2 regions of the Parasynechococcus sp. genome follow, and region 2 is predicted to be linked to the other one. Evidence: predicted binding sites of a transcription regulator. Region 2 holds the regulator's gene; the other holds the start of a gene.
The links. The regulator HrcA, encoded in region 2, represses chaperone genes, less so after heat shock. The targets are predictions, from matches to a motif close to TTAGCACTCNNNNNNNNNGAGTGCTAA.

Region 1: the regulator HrcA is predicted to act here: its motif matches at 1,802-1,828, upstream of groES (co-chaperone GroES).

Annotation. Positions count from the first base shown of each region.
Region 1 is NZ_JBJLJL010000005.1:46,995-55,633, forward strand. Features, by position in the region: gene groL (chaperonin GroEL) at 1-1,370, opposite strand, end outside; gene groES (co-chaperone GroES) at 1,437-1,748, opposite strand; gene atpD (F0F1 ATP synthase subunit beta) at 1,972-3,435, shown strand; gene atpC (ATP synthase F1 subunit epsilon) at 3,435-3,851, shown strand; gene ACJ0G7_RS02590 (30S ribosomal protein PSRP-3) at 3,996-4,523, opposite strand; partial or broken gene ACJ0G7_RS02595 (TIGR01548 family HAD-type hydrolase) at 4,627-5,338, shown strand; gene ACJ0G7_RS02600 (calcium:proton antiporter) at 5,331-6,497, shown strand; gene ACJ0G7_RS02605 (aminopeptidase P N-terminal domain-containing protein) at 6,485-7,816, opposite strand; gene ACJ0G7_RS02610 (CNNM domain-containing protein) at 7,906-8,639, shown strand, end outside.
Region 2 is NZ_JBJLJL010000008.1:749,386-758,024, reverse strand. Features, by position in the region: gene ACJ0G7_RS08355 (citrate synthase) at 1-1,045, opposite strand, end outside; gene ACJ0G7_RS08350 (SixA phosphatase family protein) at 1,070-1,558, opposite strand; gene ACJ0G7_RS08345 (DUF3352 domain-containing protein) at 1,536-3,125, opposite strand; gene ACJ0G7_RS08340 (rhodanese-like domain-containing protein) at 3,179-3,532, shown strand; gene ACJ0G7_RS08335 (heat-inducible transcriptional repressor HrcA) at 3,532-4,506, shown strand; gene trpB (tryptophan synthase subunit beta) at 4,519-5,775, opposite strand; gene ACJ0G7_RS08325 (class I SAM-dependent methyltransferase) at 5,798-6,757, opposite strand; gene ACJ0G7_RS08320 (translation initiation factor) at 6,786-7,112, shown strand; gene cysC (adenylyl-sulfate kinase) at 7,144-7,782, shown strand; gene ACJ0G7_RS08310 (AI-2E family transporter) at 7,724-8,639, opposite strand, start outside.

The sequences.
Region 1 (8,639 bases), on a different contig from region 2:
TTTTCAGCGATGCGCATCAGCGGAGCGGTGAGAGCCGCAGCCACGATGTTGGCGCCGATCAGCTCCTCACCGGAGAGGTTGCCGTTGGCCCACTCCTCGAGAGCTGGAGCCAGGTGGGCCAGGGTGGTGCCGCCGCCAGGGACGATGCCCTCCTCGACAGCCGCCTTGGTGGCGTTGATGGCGTCCTCAAGACGAAGCTTCTTGTCCTTCATCTCGGTCTCGGTGGCTGCACCGACCTTCACCACAGCAACGCCACCGGCCAGCTTGGCCAGACGCTCCTGCAGCTTCTCCTTGTCGTAGGTGGAGTCGGTCTCATCCATCTGCTTCTTGATCTGCTCGCAGCGGGCGCCGACAGCCACCTCGTTGCCCTCGGCCACGATGGTGGTGGTGTCCTTGTTGATGGTGATGCGGCGGGCCGTGCCCAGCATCTCCAGCTTGGCGTTCTCCAGCTTGAGGCCGGCGTCCTCGGTGATCAGCTGACCGTTGGTCAGCACCGCCATGTCCTCGAGCATGGCCTTGCGGCGGTCACCGAAACCGGGAGCCTTGACGGCAGCCACGTTCAGCACACCACGGATGCGGTTCACCACCAGGGTGGCGAGCGCTTCCTTCTCGATGTCCTCGGCGATGATCAGCAGGGGCTTGCCGGTGCGGGCGATCTGCTCCAGAACAGGCACCAGGTCCTGCACCAGGCCGATCTTCTTGTCGGTGAGGAGGATGTAGGGCTCGTCGAGCACCGCTTCCATCCGCTCGGTGTCGGTGGCGAAGTAGGGGGAGATGTAGCCCTTGTCGAAGCGCATGCCCTCGGTGACCTCCAGTTCGGTCTCCATGGACTTGCCCTCTTCCAGGGAAATCACGCCTTCCTTGCCGACCTTGTCCATGGCGTCGGCGATCATCTGGCCGACTTCCTCGTCGTTGCCGGCGGAGATGGTGCCCACCTGGGCGATGGCACCGCTGTCAGCGATGGGCTTGGCCTGCTCCTTGATCTTGCCGACCAGGAAATCGGAGGCCTTGTCGATGCCCTTCTTGAGGGTGATGGCGTTCGCACCGGCAGCCACGTTGCGCAGACCCGCCTTGACCATGGCGTGGGCCAGAACGGTGGCCGTGGTGGTGCCGTCACCGGCGGCGTCGTTGGTCTTGGAGGCGGCCTGACGGATCAGGGCGACACCGGTGTTCTCGATGTGATCTTCGAGCTCGATCTCCTTGGCGATGGTGACACCGTCATTGATGATCTGAGGAGCGCCGAACTTCTTCTCCAGCACGACGTTGCGACCCTTGGGTCCGAGGGTCACGGCAACGGACTCGGCCAGGATGTCGATGCCTTTTTCGAGAGCGCGGCGGGCGTTCTCGTTGTAAATGATGCGCTTGGCCATGGAAGGCGTGTCCTTATGAATGAAGTGGGGTGATCGGAAAGTGCTGGGCGTCAGCGGACAACCGCGTCAGCTGACGACAGCCAGGATGTCCTTCTCGGACAGGAGCACGTACTCGTCGCCGCTGAGCTTGATGTCAGTACCGGCGTACTTGCTGTAGAGCACCTTGTCGCCGACGCCGACCTCGGGGGCCTGACGACTGCCGTCGTCGTTGCGCTTGCCGGGACCCACCTGGACCACTTCGCCCACCTGGGGCTTTTCCTGGGCGGTGTCGGGCAGAAGGATGCCGCCGGCGGTGGTCTCTTCGGAGGCGGACACCTTGATGAAGATGCGATCACCGAGAGGCTTGACGGTCGAGACGCTGAGGGAAACAGCTGCCATGGGTTCTTGCAGGGGCAGGGACAGGGCGCCGCAGCGCCACACATCGACACGAGCTAGCACTCGATGCCAACGAGTGCCAACGTATTCATTCGCCCTGCCCCTCCACCAGCACCCTGACTGTGCGGGTGACCGAACCGGGGAGGGTCCACCACAGCAGTGGTATGGTTGCGCCGCTCCGAATGGGCCCGAGCGCGCTGCGCCTGCTCCCGAATCCCTTCTTCTTATGGTCGCTTCTGCTCCTGCATCCGCCGGCACCAAGGGCGTGGTTCGCCAGGTGATTGGCCCGGTTCTGGACGTGGAATTCCCAGCCGGGAAACTGCCGAAGATCTACAACGCTCTGCGCATCGAGGCGAAGAACACCGCCGGTCAGGACGTCGCTCTGACCGCCGAGGTTCAGCAGCTGCTGGGCGATCACCGCGTCCGCGCCGTTGCCATGAGCGGCACCGACGGTCTGGTGCGCGGCATGGAAGCCGTCGACACCGGCTCCCCGATCACCGTGCCCGTCGGAGAAGCCACTCTCGGCCGCATCTTCAACGTTCTCGGCGAGCCTGTTGACGAGCAGGGCCCCGTCAACGCCTCCGCCACAGCCCCCATCCACCGCGAAGCTCCCAAGCTCACCGAGCTGGAGACCAAGCCCCGGGTGTTCGAGACCGGCATCAAGGTGATCGACCTGCTGGCTCCCTACCGCCAGGGCGGCAAGGTCGGCCTGTTCGGTGGTGCCGGTGTCGGCAAGACCGTTCTGATTCAGGAACTGATCAACAACATCGCCAAGGAACACGGTGGTGTGTCCGTGTTCGGCGGCGTGGGTGAGCGCACCCGTGAGGGCAACGACCTCTACGAGGAATTCAAGGAGTCCGGAGTGATCAACTCCGACGACCTCTCCAAGTCGAAGGTGGCTCTCTGCTACGGCCAGATGAACGAGCCCCCCGGCGCCCGCATGCGCGTGGGCCTCTCCGCACTGACCATGGCGGAGCACTTCCGTGACGTGAACAAGCAGGACGTGCTGCTGTTCGTCGACAACATCTTCCGCTTCGTGCAGGCCGGCTCCGAAGTGTCCGCTCTGCTGGGCCGCATGCCGTCCGCTGTGGGCTACCAGCCCACCCTCGGCACCGACGTCGGCGCCCTGCAGGAGCGCGTCGCCTCCACCGTGGAAGGTTCGATCACGTCGATCCAGGCCGTCTACGTCCCTGCTGACGACCTCACCGACCCCGCTCCCGCCACCACCTTCGCCCACCTGGACGCCACCACGGTGCTCAACCGCGCCCTGGCATCCAAAGGCATCTATCCCGCTGTGGATCCCCTGGATTCCACCAGCACCATGCTGCAGCCGGCCGTTGTGGGTGATGACCACTACCGCACCGCCCGCGCTGTGCAGTCGACCCTGCAGCGCTACAAGGAGCTTCAGGACATCATCGCGATTCTCGGTCTCGACGAACTCTCCGAGGAGGACCGTCAGACCGTCAACCGGGCCCGCAAGGTGGAGAAGTTCCTCTCCCAGCCCTTCTTTGTGGCCGAGATCTTCACCGGCATGTCCGGCGTTTACGTGAAGCTGGAGGAGACCATCTCCGGCTTCAACCAGATCCTCTCCGGTGAGCTGGACCACCTGCCCGAGCAGGCCTTCTACCTGGTGGGCAACATCGATCAGGCCAAGGCCAAGGCCGAGAAGATCGCTGCTGAGGCCAACTGATGAGCGGTTCTCTGACCCTGCGCGTTCTGGCCACGGACCAGAACGTGTTTGACGGCAGCGCTGATGAAGTGATTCTGCCCAGCACCACAGGCCAGCTCGGCATCCTGCCCGGCCATATCTCTCTGCTGACGGCGATTGATGTCGGTGTTCTCCGCGTCCGCACCAACAGCGGCTGGAGTTCCATCGCCCTGATGGGAGGCTTCGCTGAGGTGGATGCCGACGAGGTCACTGTTCTGGTGAACGGCGCCGAACTGGGCAGCAACATCGACGGCAACTCCGCCGAGGCAGAGTTCCAGTCCGCCAGCAGCGCGGTGGCCGGCATGGAAGGGAAGCCCGCATCCCCCGAGAAGCTGAAAGCCCAGCAGCAGCTCAATGTCGCCCGCGCCCGCATGCAGGCCAGCAAGGTTGCTGGCTGATCGTCCTTGCGTTCATTGATCTTGTCCCCGGGAGCGTTGCTTCCGGGGTTTTTTATTGGCCAAGATGCCAAGCACAAAAAAGAGCACAAAAAAAACCGGTCCACTGCAACAGCGGACCGGTGAAAGAACGTTGATTGCAAAGAATCAAGCGGTACCGCAGAAGGTGACATCAGGGAACTTGAGCTTGGCCTCATCCAGGCTCTTGCCCTTGCCTTCCTCCTGCCAGTAGTTGATCACTTCCGTGGCCTTGTTGAGCACCTCAACGCGTTCGTTGTCGGTGATCCAGCTCTTGCCTTCGAGTTCGGTCTTCAGGGTCTCCCAGGCATCCTCACGGGGCCAGAAGAAATACGACGTCAGTGGGCTGGGACCACCGCCCACGATCTGATCGACCGCCAGGGCGACGTTGTCCGGCAACCAGAGAATCTTCAGGAGGAAGCGTCCTTCATCCGCCTTGGGGGTGTAGCCGGAGGGCACGCCATCGGCGTCGATGGTGGCGGATGCCAGCGCGGCATGCCCGCCCCGCAGCACAGGCCGGCTCTCGCCCTCGTTCTCGCCGGTCGGTTCCTTCTCTGTCGTTGCCTCCGCAGCAGCGGCCGTCTCGACAGCAGCCGTTTCAACCGCGGCCGTCTCGACGTCCTGTTCAGGGGTGGCGGCGCCTTCGGTGACCGTCATGCTGTCAGCGCTCAAAAGATCAGTACAAACAACTAACCTACCAGCCGCTCTTCCCTTGCAGGCCCTGGGTTCGTTCACCATCCTGCTGTTCGACATCGACGGGGTGATCCGCGATGTGGCGGGCAGCTACCGCCGTGCCCTGCAGGAGACGGTGGCCCACTACAGCGGCTGGCGGCCGGACGCCAGCGACATCGACCGGCTCAAGGCCGAGGGGTCCTGGAACAACGACTGGGATGCCAGCCTCGAACTGCTGCGCCGCCGCGGTGGCAGCGTGCCCGACCGCGACGCCCTGATCGAACGATTCAGCGGCTTCTACTTCGGTGGGGATCCAGAGGGAGACCCGGGCAACTGGCGTGGCTTCATCGGCGATGAGCCCCTGCTGGTGGAAGCGCAGCTGTTCGAAGACCTCAGCGCCGCCGGCATCCGCTGGGGCTTCGTGAGTGGCGCCGAACCTCCATCCGCCCGCTTCGTGCTGCAGCAACGGCTGGGGCTGGTGGATCCCCCTCTGATCGCCATGGGCGATGCCCCGGACAAGCCGGATCCGACCGGCCTGATCCGCCTCGCCGAGCGACTGGCTGCCGGCGAGCGGCCCGGACGGATCGCCTACCTCGGCGACACGGTGGCCGACGTGCGCACGGTTGTCCATGCCCGACTCGCAGCGTCCGGACTGGCCCTGGTGCAGCCTGGCGGTGGCACCACCGCATGTGACGGAGCGCGCCGCGTATCACGAGCAACTGCGGCAGGCCGGGGCGGACCACATCCTTGAGGCGAGCCGGGGCGTGCTGCCGTTGATCAAGGACCTGCCCCATGCCTGAGGCGGCCGCGCGCCGCGACCGCTCCGGCAGCCTGCTGACCCTGCTGCTGCCGCTGCTGATCGGCCTGGGAGCCCTGGCTGCGATCGAACTCGGCGGAACCATGACCTGGTTGCTCGTGCAGCCGACGGCGACGGTTCTCTCCGGCCTGGTGCTGCTGAGCAGCGTGGTGTTGCTGCTGTCGAACAGCGTGGCCGCCCAGGCGGACCGGGTGGCCGAACTGGTGGGCCAGCCCTATGGAACCCTGGTGCTCACCGGGGCGGTGATGACGATCGAACTGGCCCTGGTGGCCAGCACGATGCTCACCGGCGAGGCCAACCCCACCCTGGCGCGGGACTCGATGTTCTCCGTGGTGATGATCGCGCTCACCGGCGTCACAGGCCTCTGCAATGTGATCGCCGCCCTGCGCAGCCGCAGCTTCTTCGTCAACGGTCGCCTCGACTCCAGCCAGCTGGCGGCCCCCAACATGCTCGGAGCCCTCACCTACTTCGACCTGATCACCACCATGTGCGTGCTGGCGCTGGTGATTCCGAACTTCAGCCCCAGCACATCGGAGGCCAACTTCAGTCCGGCTGAGAACGCGGTGCTCGCCGTGGTCGCCCTCGGTGTCTACATCGTGTTCATCACGGCCCAGGTCGGCAGTTACCGCGACCTCTACACCGAAGTGGAGGGAGCGCAGGACGGGAACGCCGGCAGCGGCAAGGCGGAGGCGCCGATCGACCTGCCGCTGGGCCAGGCGACGCTTCTGCTGGCGGCGGGGCTGCTGGTGGTCTGTCTGATCGCCGAGTCGATGGGCCGCCTGATCGAGACCGGTATCCACGATCTGGGACTGCCCAGCTCCCTGGCCGGTGTGCTGGTGGCCCTGCTGATCCTGGCGCCGGAAGCGTTCAATGCCATCAGGGCCGCCTCCCAGGGGGAGGTGCAGCGCTCGATCAACACCCTTTACGGCTCTGTGGTGGCCACCGTCAGCCTCACGGTGCCGGCGGTGCTGCTGCTGGGAGCCATCACCGGCACGGATGTGATCCTCGGCCTGGATCCCCTCAACATGGTGCTGCTGGTGCTCACCCTGATGATCCTCAACCCCCGTGCCCGCCTCACCGGCATCGAGGGAATGATGAAGCTGGTGATCTTCCTGTTCTGGATCCTGCTTCAGGTGGCCTGACGTTCCATGGCCGCCACGCTTTTGAGGGCCGCAGCCGTGAGCACCTCATGGCCCTCATCGGTCACCGCCACATCGTCCTCGATGCGGATGCCGATGCCCTTCCAGCGCGCGTCGATCGCCGGCTGACCCTCCGGCACCGCCAACCGGTCGCTCACATAAAGCCCCGGTTCCACCGTGAGCACCATCCCGGGTTCGAGCGTCGCGGGTTGCTCCCCGAGGCGGTAAGCCCCCACATCGTGCACATCAAGCCCCAGCCAGTGGCCGGTGCGGTGCATGTAGAGATGCCGGTAGTCGCCGCGCTCGATGATCCCGTCGGGGTCTCCTGCCAACAGCCCAAGCTCCACCAGCCCCTCCACCAGAACCCGCAGAGCGGTGGCGTGCACCGCCTCCGCCGTTCCCTGGGGCTGCACGGTCTCCACCGCGGCTTCCTGGGCCTCCAGCACCAGGGCGTAGAGCTCCCGCTGCTCTCCGGAGAAGCAGCCGTTCACCGGGAAGGTGCGGGTGATGTCGCCGTTGTAGTAGTCCTCCAGCGAGCAACCGGCGTCGATCAGCAGCAGGTCACCGTCCTGCAGCGGAGCGGTGTTGGCGGTGTAGTGCAGCACGCAGGCGTTGTCGCCGCCGGCCACGATCGAGCCATAGGCCGGTCCACGGGCCCCGCGGGCGCGGAAATGGGCTTCGATCGCCGCCTGCACCTCCGCTTCGTTCATACCCGGCCGGGTCATCTGCCGGGCCAGCTCATGGGCTTCAGCGGAGATCCCGCAGGCCTGACGCATCCGCTCCAGCTCATGGGGCTCCTTGCGCAACCGCAGGCGATGCAGGATCGGCGTCGGCGCCACCAATCCCATGGCGGCCTCTCCGCTGCGGGAATAGCTGTCCAGCTGACGGCCCCAGGTGCTGAGCACCAGCGGTTCCACCGCCGGATGGCGGCCGACCCGGAAGGCGATCGCCTCGGCACCGGCCAGAAACTCGGGCAACCGGGCCGGGAGCTGATCCAGCGGATAGGCCATGTCGGCGCCGTATCGCTCGACAGCCCCCTCCGTTCCCCAGCGGAATCCCGTCCACACCTCAGCGGCAGGGTCCTTCGGCTGCACGAACAGCACGAACCGCTCCCCCTCGGGCCGATGCGGCAGCAGCAGGGCCACCGCATCGGGTTCGTCGAAGCCGGTCAGGTAGAAGAAGTCGCTGTCCTGCCGGAACGGCCACTCGCAGTCAGCGTGATGGGTGGCCAGCGGTGCCGCGGGAATCACGGCTGCCGCCTCCCCCAGATGCTCCAGAAAACGCTGGCGCCGGACGGCATGGATGCTGGGGTCGAACGCCATCACACCTGCGGTTGCTCAGGCCAATCAGGATGGCAGTTCAGCGACCGGATCGGACTTCGCCGATACGATGATCGCCACGTCATGCCTCAATGCGTTCCGACCTGCTGGTGCTGCTGCTTCTGGTGGTGGTGGTGCTGCTCGGCTCAGCCCTCTGTTCCGGCGTGGAGGCAGCCCTGCTGACGGTCAACCCGATCCGGGTGCATGAACTGGCGGCCCGCAGCCGTCCGCTGGCCGGAGCCCGCCGTCTGGCCCAGCTGCGGCAACGGCTGGGACGCACCCTGTCGGTGCTGGTGATCGCCAACAACGGCTTCAACATCTTCGGCAGCCTGATGCTGGGGGGTTACGCCGCCTGGGTGTTCGAGCAGCGGGGCATCAGCGGCATCGCTTTGCCCCTGTTTTCAGTGGGCCTCACCGTGCTGGTGATGCTGCTGGGGGAAATCCTGCCCAAGGCGCTCGGCAGTCGCCTCGCCCTGCCCGTTTCCCTGGCGGCCGCGCCGCTGCTGCATTGGCTGGGACTGCTGCTCAGCCCGCTGGTGCTGCTGCTGGAGCGGTTGCTGCCGGCGATCACGGCCGAAGCGGAGATCACCACCAATGAAGAGGAGATCCGGCTGCTGGCCAGACTCGGCTCTCAGAAAGGCCAGATCGAAGCCGACGAAGCGGCGATGATCGGCAAGGTGTTTCAGCTGAACGACCTCACCGCCCGCGATCTGATGACACCGCGGGTGGCGGCACCGACCCTCGATGGCAGCCTCAGCCTCGAAGCGCAGCGGACCGTGCTGCTGGGCAACAACGCCGACTGGTGGGTGGTGCTCGGCGATCAGGT
Region 2 (8,639 bases):
CGAACACCGGTGTGAACAGATCCCGGGGAATTCCGAGCTTGCGGTACACAAGCCCGGAATAGAAATCGACGTTGGGGTAAATGCCCTTGGCCCCCAGTCGGGACTCGGCCGCCACCTCCAGCCCCCGTGCCACGTCGTAGAGGCCGTCATGGCCGAAACGGGCGAACATCTCCTCAGCGAGAACCTGGAGGATCACGGCGCGGGGATCCTTCACCCTGTATTCACGATGGCCGAACCCCATGATCTTCCGCTTCGCGGCCATCGCCTCATCGAGGTAGTCGCCGGCGTTCTCCGCTGCGCCGATCTGCTCGAGCATGGCGAGTACATCCTCGTTGGCACCTCCATGCAATGGGCCGGCCAAGGTGCCCACGGCAGACGCCACCACGGCGTACGGGTCGGTGAGGGTGCTGGCGGTGACGCGGGCGCTGAAGGTGCTGGCGTTGAGGCTGTGCTCGGCGTGCAGGATCAGGCAGCGATCGAAGATCCGGGCGGCCAGGGGGTCCGGCTCCCGCTCCGTGAGCATGTAGAGGAAATTGGCGGAGTAGGCCAGGTCGTCCCGGGGCTGGATCGGATCCTGACCCTTCCGGATGAGCTGAAAAGCCGCCACCATCGTCGGGATCTTGGCGATCAGCCTGACCACGGCGTCATAGATGTACTGCGGGTCATCGATCGCCCGCCGGGAATAGAACAGTCCCAACGAGGCGGCGCTCGACTGCAGCGCGTCCATCGGATGGCCGGAGGCCGGGAAGCACTTCATCATGTCCCTCACCCGGAAGCTCACCCGCCGGTGCATCTGCACCTGGTGCTCGAAGGCCTCGAGCTGATCGCGCGTGGGCAGCTCACCCCAGATCAACAGGAACGCGGTTTCGAGAAAACTGCTGTTGGCCGCCATGTCATCCACCGGGATCCCCCGGTAGGTGAGCAGGCCCTTCTGACCATCGATGTCGCAGATGGCGGACTGGGTGGCCGGAACACCGTCCAGGCCGGGCCGAAGTTCGATTCCGGTGCGCGCATGGCGCAGTTCGCCGGACTGCTGCTGTGCCAACGCCTCGATGCCGCTGCTGGCAACCTAAGCCGGAGCGTCTGAGCCCAGCAGCAGTCCAGGCCGCAGCAGGGCCTGCAGCTGCCAGCTCCCGCCGGAACCTTGCAGTTGGATGACTCCGGCCTTGCGCAGCGCCAGAGAGCCCGGCACCAGACCCAGCAGGGAGCAGGCCAGATCGCTGAGATCAGGCTCATGGCCCACCAAGCCGACCCGCCCGCTCAAGGCCTGCACCAGAGAGGCGGCCGCACCACCGGGCTGAAGCCTGGGGTGCGGCTCCAGCTGAGGGCTGAGGCCGGCATCGCAGGCGATCTGCGCGGTCTCCAGTGCCCGCCGGTAGGGACTGGTGATCAAGCGGTCAACACAGAGGCCGCGGGACACGAGTGCGTCGATGACGGCCCGGGTCCGCTGGCGCCCCCGGGCGGTGAGAGCCCGATCCGGATGATCCAGCCCACCGGGACGCTCCTCAGCGATGCCATGCCGCAACAGCAGCAGCTCAACCGAGTTCGAGGCGGGCATGCATCGGCAGCACGGAGCGGTTCCCATCGTTGTGATCACTTTCGAGCGCCAGGGCGAGACCTTTGACCCTCGCCTGAAGCGGATCACCCGAGAGTGCCTGCACCAGCCTCCACGGGTACCAGCGGCCCAGCAGGCTGCGGGCCGGTTGATCCGCCAGCAGCAAGGACTGACTGGCCGCTTCGGCCCCTTGAAGGGCACGCCACTGGTTCTGACGATCCGAGATGCCTCGCGATTCCCTGCGACGCTCCAGCGCGGCCAGGGAATCTCCCCACCAGTCGAGATCCGCCTCACCGGCACTGGCGACGGCGAGCTGGGCATCCAGCCCCTCTCCGCGTCCTCGCTGACGCACCAGCCGCGTCCAGACCTGCAGCGTTTCGCCGTCTCCGGAGAGCTCGGAGCGGGCCAGCCCCTCCTCCTGCAATCGCTCGTTCAGCGATGACCGGGTCGGATGGCCAGGACGGGTGGCCAGCAGCCAGCTCTCCGCCTGCTGCAACCACAGCAGCGGTCCGTCATCAAGGCGAGCGATCTGACCCGCCGCGGGCTGATCGGAGAGGACGTGCCGAAGCAGGGGACCCACCCACTGCACCAAGGGGTGGTCATCGTCGGCACGGATCAGACGACCAGGATCCTGCAGCTGCGCCAGCCAAACGGGGCGTCCGACCGCTGCGGGAATCAGCCCATCGGCCGGTGCCCAGGAGGCACTGTCCAGAGGGCCGCGGAAACGCAGCAGACCATCCACCGCCAGATCACGACCGTCCGGATGCAGCCGGGCCACGAGCCCCTCCAGATCAGGCCGGTCGGCAAGGGCCGCCGGCAGCTGGAACCAGTGCTGCAGAGCTGCGGGAGACACGGTCATCAGGGCGACCCCCTGACCCAGCTCCTTCAGCTGACGCTGCAACTGCGCATCCCCCAGCTGGTGCTGATCCTGCAGTTGAGACACATCCAGGGCCTGTTCCAGCACGCCGCGACCGGACGCGAGCAGCAGCAGATCGTCATCGATCAGCGTCGTGGCCAGAGGAACCGGAGCCCTGCCCTGCAAAGCCCCACGGCCACTGATCAGACCCATGCCGCGGTAGCTGGTCACCTGCAGGTCGGTCCCGGCCAGGCTGCGGGTTTGCCAGAAACGCTGCAGAAACAGTCGGGCGCCATCGCTGCTGCGGCTGGAGAGAGCCAGGATCCAGCCGGGATCGGATCCGGATCCGTCGGCATCCAGCAGGGTGAGGCTGACATCCGAGCCGAGCCAGGAGGCCAGCTCAGAGTCGTAATCCAGGCCTGCCAGAGCGAAGACGCCCTCGCGCCAGCGCCGCGCGGCGTCTCGCGCCTGTCGTCGTTCCGATGCGGGAGCCACCGCCTGGACATAGGCCGGCAGACGGGACGGATCCGCCAGCCAATGAAGGGAAAGGGCCGCCTGACGTGGCACAAACCGGGCAGCACGAGGCAGCTCCGGCGACGCCTCCGCCAAGCGGAGCGGGCTGCGGCGGTCCATGGCCCACAGCACGCCGAGCGTGATCAGCAGCAGGGAGAGCAGCACTGCGATCAGCGCACTCAGGAAGGGGCGGGCCTTCATGGGCCTGCAACATCGTGTGACTTCATCTTTGTCCATCGCCGCAGAATGGCGCCATGGCAAACCTTCATCCCCGACCGATCACCGCTGCGGAGCTGCAGCGATGGATCGAAAGTGGCGACAACCCTCCGCAGCTGGTGGACGTGCGGGAAGACGCCGAACTGGCCATCGCGCCTTTCCCGGCTGCGGTGGTTCATCTGCCGCTGAGCCGTTCCGGGGACTGGCTCGACACGGTTCCTTCGCGACTTCCGGCCGACCGCCCCGTGGTGGTGCTGTGCCATGCCGGTGTGCGCAGCCAGCATTTCGGCCTGTGGCTGTTGGAACAGAAGAGGCACGGAGAGGTGTGGAACCTTGAGGGCGGTATCGACGCCTGGAGCGTGCAGGTGGATTCACAGGTGCCCCGTTACTGATGAAGCCCCTGTCCGCCCGACAACGACAGGTGCTGCAGGCGACGGTCCACCACTATGTGGACACGATCGAACCCGTGGGCAGCCGCACCCTGGTGCAACGCTTCGGCATTCCCGCAAGCTCCGCCACGGTGCGGTCCGCGATGGGCGTTCTTGAGCAGCGCGGACTGCTGACGCAGCCGCACACCTCCGCCGGACGGGTTCCCAGCCCGCTGGGCTACCGCCACTACGTCGACTGCCTGCTGCCGGAACCCGGGTCAGCGGTGCAGCTGCTGGAACGGGAGCTGGCGGGCCTCAGCCTGCGCTGGGCGGCCCTCGACGATCTGCTGCTGCAACTGGCGCGACGACTGACGGACTTCACAGGGCTGATGAGTCTGATCACCCGGCCGGCCCCTCCCCGCAATCAGCTGGAAGCGGTGCGGCTGGTGAGGAGCGGAGACAGGCTTCTGGTGCTGCTGGTGGAGGACAGCGGCCGGGCCAGCCACCTCAACCTGAGGCTTCCCCATGGAGCTGCCGAGGAACTGGCGGCGATGGAGCGCTGGACCGATCGGCAGCTGGAACAGGGGACTCTGAACTGGGATGCCTTGCCGCCACAGCTGCAACGAAGCGGAGGCGTGCTGCGCAGCGCCCTGGATCAACCCACGCCGACCGGCGGCGAACCGACGGTGGTGCACGGATTTTCGCGCCTTGCGGCAGAACCCGAATTCCACAGCGCCAGTGATCTGCGACCGCTTCTGGAACTGATCGATGAGCGTCCCGAAGCGCTGGTCAATCAGGGAAGTCAGGCCCGGGTCTGGATCGGTGAGGAGCATCCCCATACCGCTCTCCAGACCTGCTCGGTCGTTCAGGCTCCCTACCGATGTGGATCCGAGGGCATCGGACAGGTGGCCCTGGTGGGACCGATGCGAATGGCCTACGCCACGGCGAAAGCTGCTGTCCAGCGGGTGGCACGCCACCTTGAGCTGTTGCTCAGCTGAGCGACCGCGGCCTCAGAGCTGGTCCCCCAGCTTCTCCGCCACGGTGTTGACGTCCTTGTCGCCGCGACCGGAGCAGTTGATCACGATCTCGCTGCCCTCGGGAAGCGTGGGGCAGAGGGTGTCCAGCCAGGCGAAGGCATGGGCGGTCTCCAGGGCCGGAATGATGCCCTCCAGTTCGCTGACCAGACGCAGGGCATCGAGCGCCTGCTGATCGGTGACGGCGCCGTACTCAGCCCGACCGATCTCCCGCAGATAGCTGTGCTCGGGGCCGACACCGGGGTAATCCAGTCCAGCACTGATGGAGTGGGCTTCCTGAACCTGTCCGTCTCCGTCCTGGAGCAGCAGACTCATGGCGCCATGCAGCACGCCCGCCCGCCCCTCGGTGATGGTGGCGGCGTGACGACCGGTGTCGACGCCATCACCAGCGGCCTCCACGCCGATCAACCGAACGGAGGTGTCCTGCACAAAGGGGTGGAAGAGTCCCATCGCATTGGAGCCACCACCGACGCAGGCCAGAAGCACATCGGGAAGGCGACCGAAGGCCTCCTGGCACTGCTGCTTGGCCTCCTGACCGATCACCGCATGAAAATCACGCACCAGCATCGGGTAGGGGTGCGGACCGGCGACGGATCCGAGGATGTAGTGGGTGGTTTCCACATTCGTGACCCAGTCGCGGATCGCTTCGCTGGTGGCGTCCTTGAGCGTGGCGGTGCCAGCGGTCACCGGTTGCACCGTGGCCCCCAGAAGACGCATCCGGAAAACGTTCAGAGCCTGACGGCGCATGTCCTCCGCGCCCATGTAGATGATGCAGTCCAGGCCGAAGCGGGCGCAGACGGTGGCTGTGGCCACACCATGCTGACCGGCGCCTGTTTCGGCGATGATCCGCTTCTTGCCCATGCGCAGGGCCAGCAGGGCCTGACCCAGGGCGTTGTTGATCTTGTGAGCACCCGTGTGGTTGAGGTCCTCACGTTTCAGCCAGATGCGAGGGCCACCGTCACTGCGTCGGTAGTGGGCGGTGAGACGCTCGGCCTCGTACAGCGGTGTGGCCCGACCGACGTAGTTCTTCAGCAGCTGGTTCAGCTCGGCGGTGAAGGCGGGATCATTCCAGGCCTGGGCGGCCGCCTGCTCCAGCTCCGCCAGAGCAGGCATGAGTGTTTCGGGAACGTACTGGCCACCGAAACGACCGAATCGACCGTGGGCTCCGGGACGCACCGATGGCTGCAGGCTGGATGGATCCGGAGTGCTGGTGGGGGGCAGGGTGCTGGTCACGGATCCACGGTGGAGCGTTGGGTCAGCGTAAGCAGGCGATCACGCGATGCCGCGGGTCGCAGGCACGGATGCTCTGATCCCGAAACCCGGCCTGCTGCAACGCCGCCGGCATATCGAGGGCGAAATATTGCTCGATGTATGGCTCCGTGCTTTTCAACAGCGTGGCCACCGGCGCCGGCAACCGCTGAAGAACAGAGGAGGCAGGATCCTGATCCACCATCACCAGCACCCCGCCTGGACGCAGCAGCCGTCCTGCTTCGGCGAGGACGGCGTGGGTCGCCTGCTGCGGCAGCTCATGGCAGACGAACTGCAGGCTGATCAGATCGACGGACCCCGATTCGAATCCGGTGCTCTCGGCAGCGCCATGGCACCACTCGGCCACCAGTCCCTGGCTGTCGCGCACCCTGGCCACCGCGAGCATGTCGGGTGAGAGATCCAGACCGATCACAGTCGGGCGATCGAACCCGGCGGCATCAGCCCGCTGATTCAGCCAGATGGCGAGCGCCTGGGTGCTGACCCCCACAGAACAGCCCAGATCCACGACTCGGCGGATCGGGCCCTGCAGCAAGGGCTGAACAGCAGCATGGATGGCATCCCGCAGACGCGTCTGGGCCTGGGCTGGGGTCAGATCGTCGTCGGGCCAGACCCGCAGGGCCATGGCATCGGTGGCCTGCTCCGCCTCCGCTGCGGCCTGCCAGCAGAGATTGCCCTGCTCATAGGCGTGGAAGCGGGCGCGGTAGTAGGCCGGTGGCGTGAGACCAGTGGTGGTGCTCGACTCCAGCAGCGGTGCAGCGGCCTGACGCAGCTCCTCGCGACGGGCTCGCCAGGGAATGCCGCTGCGCTCGGCGGTGCGGATGATCAGCTGCCGGGCCTGAAAGAACAGCGGCCGGCGCAGCAACCCGATCCCGATCAGCAGCTCGATCAAACGGCCCAGCCCTCGGCTGGAGTCCGCCCAGCGGGGAGTGGCGGCGGCATTGGTCATCGACAATGAGAGCGATTGCGAAAGGCGGATGCCGAAGGGCGGCTGGCAGGAATTCAGCAGCGCCGACAGTCTGCAGCGGCCCAGTGGTCCGTCGGCGGAGCCCCGGCCGAAAGCCGATCAGATGGTGCGGGTGCAGCCGACCCGCGGCGGCAAGGGGGGCAAGACGGTGACGATGATCCGCGGTCTGGAGCTGGACGCGAGCGGCCTCAAGGCACTGCTGAAGAAGCTCAAGACCCGCATCGGCAGCGGCGGCACAGCAAGAGACGGCGTGATCGAACTGCAGGGCGATCAGGTGGACCTGGCACTGGACTTGCTGAAGGCCGAGGGCTACCGGCCGAAACGGGCGGGGGGTTAAGGGAGAATGGCCGCCACTTGAGCCCGTGGTGATGACCGCTGCTACCCCCAAGGCCTCCAACATCGTCTGGCACGAGGCGTCGGTGGACCGTTCAGCCCGGGCTGAACAGCGGGGGCACCGCAGCGCCATCCTCTGGTTCACAGGGCTCTCCGGGTCGGGCAAGAGCACCCTGGCCAACGCGGTGAATGCCGCTCTGTTCGAACAGGGGCTGGCCACGTACGTCCTCGACGGAGACAACGTGCGCCATGGATTGTGCAAAGACCTCGGCTTCTCCGATGCCGACCGTGAGGAGAACATCCGCCGCATCGGCGAGGTGGCCAAGCTGTTTCTCGACTCCGGTGTGATCGTTCTGACCGCCTTCGTCTCCCCCTTCCGCGCTGACCGTGACAAGGCCCGCGCCTTGGTCGAGGACGGAGATTTCTTCGAGATCCACTGCGCCGCGGACCTCGACGTGTGTGAATCCCGCGATCCCAAGGGCCTGTATGCCAAGGCACGCGCTGGGGTGATCAAGGAGTTCACCGGAATCTCCAGCCCCTACGAGGCCCCGGAACATCCGGAACTGACCATCGACACCGGTGCTCAGGAGCTCTCCCAGTCCGTCGCCCTGGTGATCAACGCCCTGCAGTCGCGGGGGGTGATTCCTGTTGCATCGCATCAGCCAGCGATTTGATGCAACTGGCGACGGGAACCGCCAACAGCAATCCCAGCAGTTCTCCCAGCCCGTTGATGGCCCCGATGCGCGCTCCGAGGGGAAGCGAAATCAGCAGCCAGGCGGGCTGGAGCCCCACGATGCTTCCCATCAAGCGCGGCTGGATCACCTGATCCACCACCTGGCCCACCAGGATCGCCGCAACCAGCAGCTCCAGACCGGTGCGCGGATCCTGGATTCCGAGAATGGCGCTGACCAGCACGATCGTGATCGCACTGGCATAGGGGATCAGCGTCGTGAAACCGATCAGCACGGCGAACAGCACGCCGTAGGGGATGTTCAGGACGGAAAACACCACCAGCTGACCGGCGCTGAGGATCAGGGCAAGGACCACCTGCCCGGCGAAGTACCCCCGGAAGGTGCGCTCCAGGGTCGTGATCACCAGATCACGCCAGCGCTCCGGCAACCAGCGGGCGAGCCCCTGGGTGATCGAATCCCCCCCCAGCAGCAGAAACACAGCCAGCACCAGAACGATCACGGTGTTGATGGTCGTGCCGACCGTGGCACCGAGGATCGCCAGCAGACGCTGGCTGAGCTGGGTGACCACCCGACTCAGCTGGGTGACAAGGTCGCTGCTGAGATCCGCGAAATCAGCGGGCAGACCGCGGTCCACCGCCCAGGCCTGGCCCCTGTTGATCAGTTGTTCGGCCGCCGCCAGCAGGGACGGCGCAGCACTGATCAGCTGACTCAGCTGCTCGATCAGCAGCGGCACCAGCTCCACGGCCGCAAACACGAGCAGTCCGACACTGACCAGCACCACCGCCGCGATCGACAGGCTGCGACTGAAGCCCCGTGCCATCAACCAGCGGCAGGGAAGA